2 regions of the Candidatus Thiodiazotropha sp. LNASS1 genome follow, and region 1 is predicted to be linked to the other one. Evidence: predicted binding sites of a transcription regulator. Region 1 holds the regulator's gene; the other holds the start of a gene.
The links. The regulator FNR, encoded in region 1, switches genes on or off when oxygen is low (the NO sensors DNR and NnrR bind a similar motif). The targets are predictions, from matches to a motif close to TTGATNTANATCAA.

Region 1 (4,436 bases):
GGCCATACCGAGAATGAACTGGCGGATGAATTGGCTAACCGCGGTATCGAGGAGTTAGGGCTGGTCGACAGGTCCTAGGGCCTGTCGACACTAATCCGGTCGGCTCTGTTGCGTCTGAAAAAGCGCCAATCAAGGCGCGAGGAGAGAAGTTTGGTGTTTCCAAATGAACAACGAGCAACGCCGAGTGGCGCTTTTTCAGGCGTAACCCGCAGGGCTGGGGCTATTTTTCCGCCCAGCGGCGTTATCATTCGCTCATGTAGAATAACTACACATCACTCATTCTGCCTTGCTGGGCAAAAAAATAGTCCCAGCAGAGCCGATCGGATTAGTGTCAACAGGCCCTAGTGAACTGATGCGACAGATCGTACTGGATACGGAAACCACAGGATTGGAACCGGAGCATGGACACAGAATCATCGAAATCGGCTGTGTGGAGATGGTTGATCGTCGATTGACCGGTAATAATTTCCACCAATATCTGCAACCTGAACGGGAGATCGATGCCGCTGCCGTAGAGGTGCATGGCATCACCAACGAATTTCTTGAAGACAAACCGAAATTCGGGGATGTTGCTCAGGATTTCATCGACTACGTGAGAGGAGCGGAGCTGATCATTCATAACGCTCCATTCGATGTCGGTTTTCTCGACCATGAATTTCACCTCATGGAGAGTGCTGCGCGAATCGATAGTTTGTGCGCGGTTACTGACACCCTGGTGATGGCGAAAAAGATGCACCCGGGTCAAAGAAACAGCCTCGATGCGCTCTGTAAGCGATACGATATCGATAATTCACACAGGGAATTGCATGGAGCGCTTCTGGATGCCGAGATTCTGGCTGATGTCTACCTGATGATGACCGGGGGGCAGGCTTCGCTGATTTTGGACGGAGTAGCCAACGATGAGTTTGGTGATAATTCTGTCGATAGCATTCAACGTCTGCCTTCGAACAGGCCAAAACTGAAGGTGGTTCACGCTGACCAGCAGGAACTCGCGGCCCATGAGCAGCAACTGAAAGCCATGGGTGAGGCCTGTATCTGGTTAAAGAAACACTAGGGCCTGCAAACACTCATCCAATGGGCGCATCAGGCGCAATCCGAAGGGCTCGCTCGAGCTTTTACTCCGCCCTGCGGCGTTATCATTCGCCCATTTTCCTTGCCGGATGAAAATAAAGTCCTGGCAGGGCCTATTGTGCTTACAGGCCCTAGACTCGCGACTGACTCGATTTTGTCCTGTCCGTACCCTGAACGATTTCGTAAAGCCGGGGAATATCCAGCAATTGAACGTGCTTTCTCTCGACATGCAGCAGCTGCTCGTCCTGGAAGCGGGTGAACAAGCGGCTGACAGTCTCTACCGCGAGCCCCAGGTAGTTACCGATTTCGTGACGCGACATGCTGAGAAAGAAATCACTGGCTGAGAATCCGCGCTGTTTGAAACGTTCGGAAAAGCTGAGTAGAAAGGTGGCGAGCCGTTCCTCGGCGCTCTTTTTGCCCAGTAGAGTGAGCATCTCCGTCTCCTGGCCGATCTCGCGACTGAGCAGGCGATACATCTGGTGTTGCAGGCTGGGCATGATGGAACTTAAAGATTCCAGTTGAGAGAAGGGGATCTCACAGACCGCAGTGGTTTCGAGCGCGATTGCGGAGCAGTTATGATTGTTGTCCTGGATGGCATCCAATCCTATCAGTTCCCCGGGGAGGTGGAATCCCAAGACCTGTTCACCACCATCTTCATTGGGTGAATAGGTTTTGACTGAGCCACTGGTGATGACCCGGAGGCTGTGGAACTTGTCGCCACCACGGTAGAGATGATCGCCTCGGTGATAGGGACGTCCACGCTTGATAATGGAGTCGAGACGTTCAATGTCTTCTGGGGTCAGTCCCATTGGTAGGCATAGGGTCGAAAGACTGCAGTTTTTGCAGGCGACCTTGATATTTTCAAATGAGACAACTTTTCTGCTAGTCAAGGAACCGCTCCAGCTAAGGGTGCATTCTTGTCAGATGCTTCTTCTCACTTCTATTTTTCCAGAAGTTCTTGATCCGGATCAAGTAATTTTAAACATTTAATTATCTTAGATCATATTGCATAAAAAAAGCCGGCCATTAGGCCGACTTTTTTATGCGCTATAAGCTGGCCGCTTACTTAGCGGGTGCAGCAGGTGCCGCAGGCGCAGCAGGCGCAGCAGGCGGATAGCCGTATGGTGCGCCGTAAGGTGCGCCATAGCCGCCGTAAGGTGCACCGTAGCCGTAAGGTGCGCCGTAGCCGTATGGGCCGTAGCCATAGTAATCACGGTAGTAGTTGTTGCCGCGACCATAACCGGAACCACGGCCGCTGCCACTCATGCCAAAGCTGAAATCGCCGGAGCCATCGCCCCAGCCGTCGCCCCAGCCATCGTTATTCCAGCCACGGTTACCCCAGCCTGGACCACCACCCCACCATGCAGATGCGGTTGTGGAGACAGCTACGAGAGCAGCGACGCTCATGACCTTAGCAAATTTCATCATGCTTTCTTCCTCTTTAAAGATTGATTTTTATTACTGCTTTTTCTATTGAAAAACAATTAGTTGGTCGTTACGTGTTGTGGGTGTATAGAGGCTGATCCCGAGCCTGTTTTAATGTGGTTGGGTCTCGCCGAGTAACTGCCAACTGGTCTCTGTGGTTGTAATTTGCGGAAATCGCCAATCGATTATAGACCCTGGGGAGATAGAATTAAATGATATTCTTGAGCAGTCGCATGAGAGATATCCCATTAGTCCCACATTTATACGATTGAGAGAGGCGGTCTGATCTGTTACTGTTCCCTTCCGTCCGTTCCCCTTATCCAGCACGTTAACTAGAAGTTTCATGACTAGATTTATATTCATCACGGGCGGTGTTGTCTCCTCCCTGGGCAAAGGAATCGCATCCGCATCTCTGGCTGCACTGCTTGAGGCCCGCGGGCTCGATATCACGATGATCAAGCTCGATCCCTATATCAATGTTGATCCGGGAACCATGAGTCCATTCCAGCACGGTGAGGTCTTCGTTACCGATGATGGGGCGGAGACAGACCTTGATCTGGGACACTATGAGCGCTTCATTCGCAGCACCATGGGGCGAAACAATAATTTCACGACCGGCCAGATCTATGACAGTGTGATTCGTAAGGAGCGCAAGGGCGAGTATCTGGGCGGTACAGTACAGGTAATCCCACATATCACCAATCAGATCAAAGAGAGCGTGTTATTGGGTGCCGACGACAATGATATCTGTCTGGTGGAGATCGGCGGAACGGTGGGTGACATCGAGTCGCTGCCCTTTCTGGAAGCGATCCGCCAGATGGGGGTCGAGTTGGGACCGCAGCGGGTGATGTTCATGCACCTGACGCTGGTGCCCTATATCAAGGCCTCTGGTGAAATAAAGACCAAGCCGACACAACATTCGGTGAAAGAGCTGCGCTCCATCGGTATTCAACCCGACATTCTGGTATGCCGTTCCGAGCAGCCGTTGCCTGAAAACGAGCGCAAAAAGATCGCGCTCTTCACCAACGTACCCGAAAAAGCGGTCATTTCGGCGGTAGATGCTGACTCGATCTACCGCATTCCCGTGCTGTTGCACGCCCAGGAGATGGACGAACTGGTCAACCAGCGATTCAACCTGGATCTGCCGCCAGCGGACCTCGCTGAATGGGAGGCGTTTCTGGAAGGCCTCGACAGCCTGGCTGAAGAGGTCAAGATCGCCATGGTAGGAAAATATGTTCATCTTACAGAGGCTTATAAATCGCTCTCTGAAGCCTTGGTACATGCAGGCGTCCATACCGGAAATCGGGTTGTCATACACTATGTGGATTCAGAGCAGATCGAGCGGAGCGGAACCGAGAGTCTGGAGGGAATGGATGCCATCCTGGTACCTGGAGGCTTCGGTAACCGCGGGGTTGAGGGCAAAGTCACCGCAGTCCAGTATGCCCGCGAAAACAGAATCCCCTATCTGGGAATCTGTCTCGGTATGCAGGTGGCGGTGATTGAGTTCGCACGTCATGTCGCCGGATTGGAGGGAGCGCACAGCACCGAGTTCAAGCGCGACACGCCACATCCGGTTATCGGCCTGATCACTGAGTGGCTGAATGCGGACGGCAAGGTTGAGACACGCAACGAAGAGTCTGATCTGGGTGGAACCATGCGCCTGGGTGGACAGCAGTGTCAACTTGAGCCCAACAGTAAAACCCATCATCTCTATGGCCAGGAGGTCATTACCGAGAGGCATCGCCACCGCTATGAGTTCAATAACAGCTATCTGGACAATATTGTCACGGCAGGAATGAAGGTGTCGGGCCGCTCTGTCGATGGGCGACTGGTTGAGATAGTCGAGATCCCTGAACATCCGTGGTTCGTGGCCTGCCAATTCCATCCGGAATTCACCTCCACACCGCGCTATGGCCATCCGCTGTTTTCCGGATTCATCG
Region 2 (4,436 bases), 1.9 Mb from region 1:
GCATCGACTCAACTATCGACTCACCTTCAAGGCTTAAATTCTTGATGCGGTTCCCCGTAACCGATTGCAGAGCATCGATATTGACACCCTCCTTGATCCATCCCTTCAACCAGGAATAAAACTCGCCAAAGCGACGATTGTGCAATACCAGGCGGCCCTCTGCATCGAACAGGGCAAATGCTTCTGAGAGATTATCCACAGCATCATGTAACCGGAACCATGCGCGACTAACCTCAAGGTTGGCATTCTGCAAACGCCTTATCAATTGCCAAAGGCTCAATAGCAATATGATCACAAACACGGACAGGGCTATGATCAGGCGTCTTTTTTTAGTGGTTTCATCAACCCGGTTTTGCTCATACCTCGAGTGAACATGTTCGAAATACTCCTGGCTCGGTACAGCCAGGTAGCGTGTTTTCAAGGCCCCTAGATTGGTCAGATCCACGATATTTGAGTCTATATGGAAGAGTACCTGATCGAATTTCTGCTTGTTTTCAGGTGAAAATATTTCATAGCTTTTAAGTTGCTTTAGCGTTGAAACGATATCATCCAATTGCGAGTCGGTATAGAAAAGATCGTAGGCTAAAAGGGAGTTGAGCAGTTCCAGTACATCCTGATAGACCAGGGGATCCACAGATTTCAACTCTCGCGCGACGATTGGCAGGTAGTGTATGCCGTTACGCACCACAGCTGCCTGGAATTTTATCTTTTCGATGATGGCCAGTTTCTCATCCATACCCTGCCAGTATCGGTCCGTTAGACTAGACAGTACACGATCATCCACTTCTGTCACTTTAGCGACGATCTGCTGTCGTAAATCCCTTAAACGGTTAGTGGTGCGTACCAACGGATCGTATTGATTCAACAGAAAAGAGGTAATCTTGAGAACGTCTCGATCAAGACGTGCATCCATCTCTTTTAACTGGAGCAGGTTATGTGAAAGTTCGGCGTAATTCTCGGATTTATCATCCCAATAGACCACCAATAACAGAATCAAGGCAATACAAAGCGAGACAAGCAGGAGGCTGCGTTTGCTGTACATTTGTTTGAGCATACTCATGGTTTCAGCCTGACATGCTCTCCGACCAACGTGTGGAGGAACGCAGCAATATCATCGATATCACTTTCCGGCAGATCACGCCCCAATTGGTAACGACCCATGATCCTTATCGCACCTTGCAGGGTTGTTTGCGATCCATCGTGAAAATAGGGTGGGTTGATTGCCGCCAGGCGTAAACTGGGTACTTTGAAATAGTGCTTGTCTTCATCCTGTTTGGTGACATTATATCGTCCCAGATCAGGTTCCGTGATACCGCCATGCCGATCCTTGAAATAGTCTCCCTTCGCACCCATGACACCGAACATATTGCCACCCACGTTGTCGCCCTGATGGCAGCTGATGCAGCCGTAGCTTTTAAACAGGCGGTAACCGCGTAATTCCCTTTCGGTAAGCGTTCCCTCTTCTCCCTTGAGCCATCGATCGAAGCGTGAGTTGACTGTTACCAAAGAGCGTTCAAAAGCTGCTATGGCGACAACGATATTCTCCCCGCTGATTCCATCATGAAAAAGCTCTTCAAATTTTTCCACGATAGTTGGATCCTTGCGTAGCTTGGATATAACCTCCTCCCAGTTGGAGCTCATTTCAATAGGATTATGGACCGGACCGGCCGCCTGTTCTTCCAGCGTCAGAGCCCGGCCATCCCAGAATTGAACGAAGTTGTATCGGGTGTTGTAGACCGTGGGCGCCTTGATACCCCCAACTTTACCCCCTACTCCAACAGAGTTCTTTTTGCGATCGGTCCCTCCAGTCGAGAGAACATGACAACTGGAGCAACTGATGCTGTTGTCCTGCGATAGCCTGGCATCATGAAATAGCTGATCTCCAAGGGACACCAGCCTCGGATCCAGATTGCGCTCGATTGTCAATGGCCCTATGGGCTCATTCTTCAATCCTGCAGCACTGGCAAAAGATATTACCAACCAAAATAATAGCAGTGTTTTCAACAGGTTATTCATACATCATTGACGCTATAAGCGACTATATTTGACATCCCTGAAGAAAAAGTCGTCTGTAGCGGGGTGGTGCAATGCTTACTACACTATGTTAGCGGTCTCTCTATGGCTAACTTTAAGTATAGAGAATCAGATAATCTATAAGCATAGGATGAACTACAGCACATAATCCCTAAGGACAATGGTGCTTGCACCCTTAAATTGATGAAAAATGTTAACTTTTTTGAGCTGTGTCAATTAGGACCGGTAAAAAAAGGCATGCGAACCGTCCTTTGTCCGGGTTGATCACTGAAAATCAGAGCAACAAATGACGAATATCACCCAAAAGGGAAGAGAGATAGGTGGTAAACCTGACGCCATCAGCACCATCGATTACCCGATGATCATAGGAGAGTGAAAGCGGCAACATCAATCGTGGCTGGAAGGTCTCCCCGTCCCACACAGGCTGCATACTACTGCGGGAGACACCGAGTATTGCCACTTCCGGGGCGTTCACAATGGGAGTAAAGGCAGTACCGCCTATCCCGCCAAGACTGGAGATCGAGAAACATCCGCCTTGCATATCCGCCGGCGCTAACTTGCCTGCCCGTGCCTTTTCACTGACGCTCATCAACTCTGCTGCAAGTTGGAAGACACCTTTTTGATCGACATCACGTATGACCGGTACGACTAGCCCATTGGGCGTATCCACCGCAACACCGATATGAATGTATTTCCTATATATCAAGGATTCGCCATCTACCGACAGGGCAGCATTGAACATCGGCAACTGGTTAAGCGCTGCGGCGACCGCCTTCATCAGAAACGGCATCAGGGTGAGCCGAACGGACTGCCTGGATGCAGCCTCTTTTTGCGTTTGCCTGAATGCCTCGAGATCGGTGATATCAGCCTCGTCAAACTGGGTCACATGCGGTACGGTCAGCCAGCAACGATGAAGATGGGCTCCGCTGATTTTCCTGATGCGGTTTAACGCTGTTGCCTCAACCTCACCAAAGCGGCTGTAATCCACTTCCGGCCCCACCGGCATTTCAAAGGGCGACCTGGATGCGGCTGCCCCTTCGCCCTGCCGCAATGAGCGTTTAATGAACCTCTGAATATCCTCTTTCAGGATTCTATCTTTTGGACCGCTTCCCTTAATCAATGAGAGATCAACACCCAATTCACGGGCAAATCGGCGTACCGATGGGCTTGCATGAGGGGTGCCCTGTCCACCGCTCTCAACGAATCCAGCTGGAACGGGCGGTACGCGGGCCTCTTTCTCACCTGGTAGTCGCTGTGGCTGCTCAGATGCTGAAGCAGACGCTTCATTTGGCGCCGGGGCCGGCGCTTGTACTGTCTCAACCTCCTCTGCCGCCGGTGCGGGGGTAGTTACCGGTTCACTCTCTCCTTTCTGTTGGCTGGTTTCAACCTCAAGAACGACTATCCTGTCTCCTTCTTTGACACGATCACCAACCTTGACCAACAGGCGTTTGACCTCCCCGGTGTGGGGGGATGGAATCTCCATCGTAGCCTTGTCACTTTCAAGGGTCAGCAGAGACTCCTCGAGCGTGACTCGATCACCCTCTGAAACCAGAATCTCGATAATCTCGACCGAGTCGAAATCACCTATATCAGGTATCAGTACATCTGTCGTATTACCCACGTCTTATCCTCTTTGCCGATCAGGCATAATCTATTTCATTCAAACTAATCGCCGCCTTAACGCACCGCAGTTTCGGCTGGCTACAGCAGTGTCCTTGGTCAACTCATTAGACACTGCCAGGATTGGGCTTTTCCGGATCGATCTTGTACTTCTTGATCGCCCGGCTGACCTGCTCGGGTTTGATCTCACCCTCATCCGCAAGCGCTTTCAAGGCGGCGATCAGTATGTAGTACCGGTTTACCTCGAAAAACTTACGCAGCTGGCTGCGCATATCACTACGACCGAAGCCGTCAGTACCCAGCACGCTATAGCTGGCTGTGATGAACGGGCGAATCTGATCCGCATAGCTGCGGATATAATCCGTGGCCGCCACCACCGGTCCTATTTTGCCGTTCAGTTTTTCAGTGACATAGCTCAGCTTGGGTTCCTCTTGCGGATGCAGGGTATTCCATCGTTCGATATCCAAACCGTCACGACGCAACTCGTTGAAGCTGGTAACACTCCAAACATCTGCTGAAACTTTAAACTCTTTTTCAAGTAACTCTGCGGCGGCAATCACTTCGCGCAGAATGGTGCCACTCCCCAGTAGCTGTACCCGATGCTTATGTTTACCGCCCGTACTGAGCAAATAGAGACCACGTACAATACCCTCTTCCACACCGTCAGGCATTGCAGGCTGTGCGTAGTTTTCATTCATCACAGTAATGTAATAAAAAACATTCTCCTGCTCCTGATACATCCGGCGCATCCCGTCCTGAACGATTACCGCCAGCTCATAGGC

Region 2: the regulator FNR is predicted to act here: its motif matches at 2,237-2,250, upstream of AB8516_RS08765 (cytochrome-c peroxidase).

Annotation. Positions count from the first base shown of each region.
Region 1 covers NZ_OZ156465.1:3,927,600-3,932,035, forward strand. The annotation lists gene rnhA (ribonuclease HI) at 1-78, shown strand, start outside; gene dnaQ (DNA polymerase III subunit epsilon) at 353-1,054, shown strand; gene fnr (fumarate/nitrate reduction transcriptional regulator Fnr) at 1,203-1,961, opposite strand; gene AB8516_RS17500 (sulfur globule family protein) at 2,134-2,499, opposite strand; gene AB8516_RS17505 (CTP synthase) at 2,840-4,436, shown strand, end outside.
Region 2 covers NZ_OZ156465.1:2,007,822-2,012,257, forward strand. The annotation lists gene AB8516_RS08760 (EAL domain-containing protein) at 1-1,060, opposite strand, end outside; gene AB8516_RS08765 (cytochrome-c peroxidase) at 1,057-1,950, opposite strand; gene aceF (dihydrolipoyllysine-residue acetyltransferase) at 2,309-3,655, opposite strand; gene aceE (pyruvate dehydrogenase (acetyl-transferring), homodimeric type) at 3,762-4,436, opposite strand, start outside.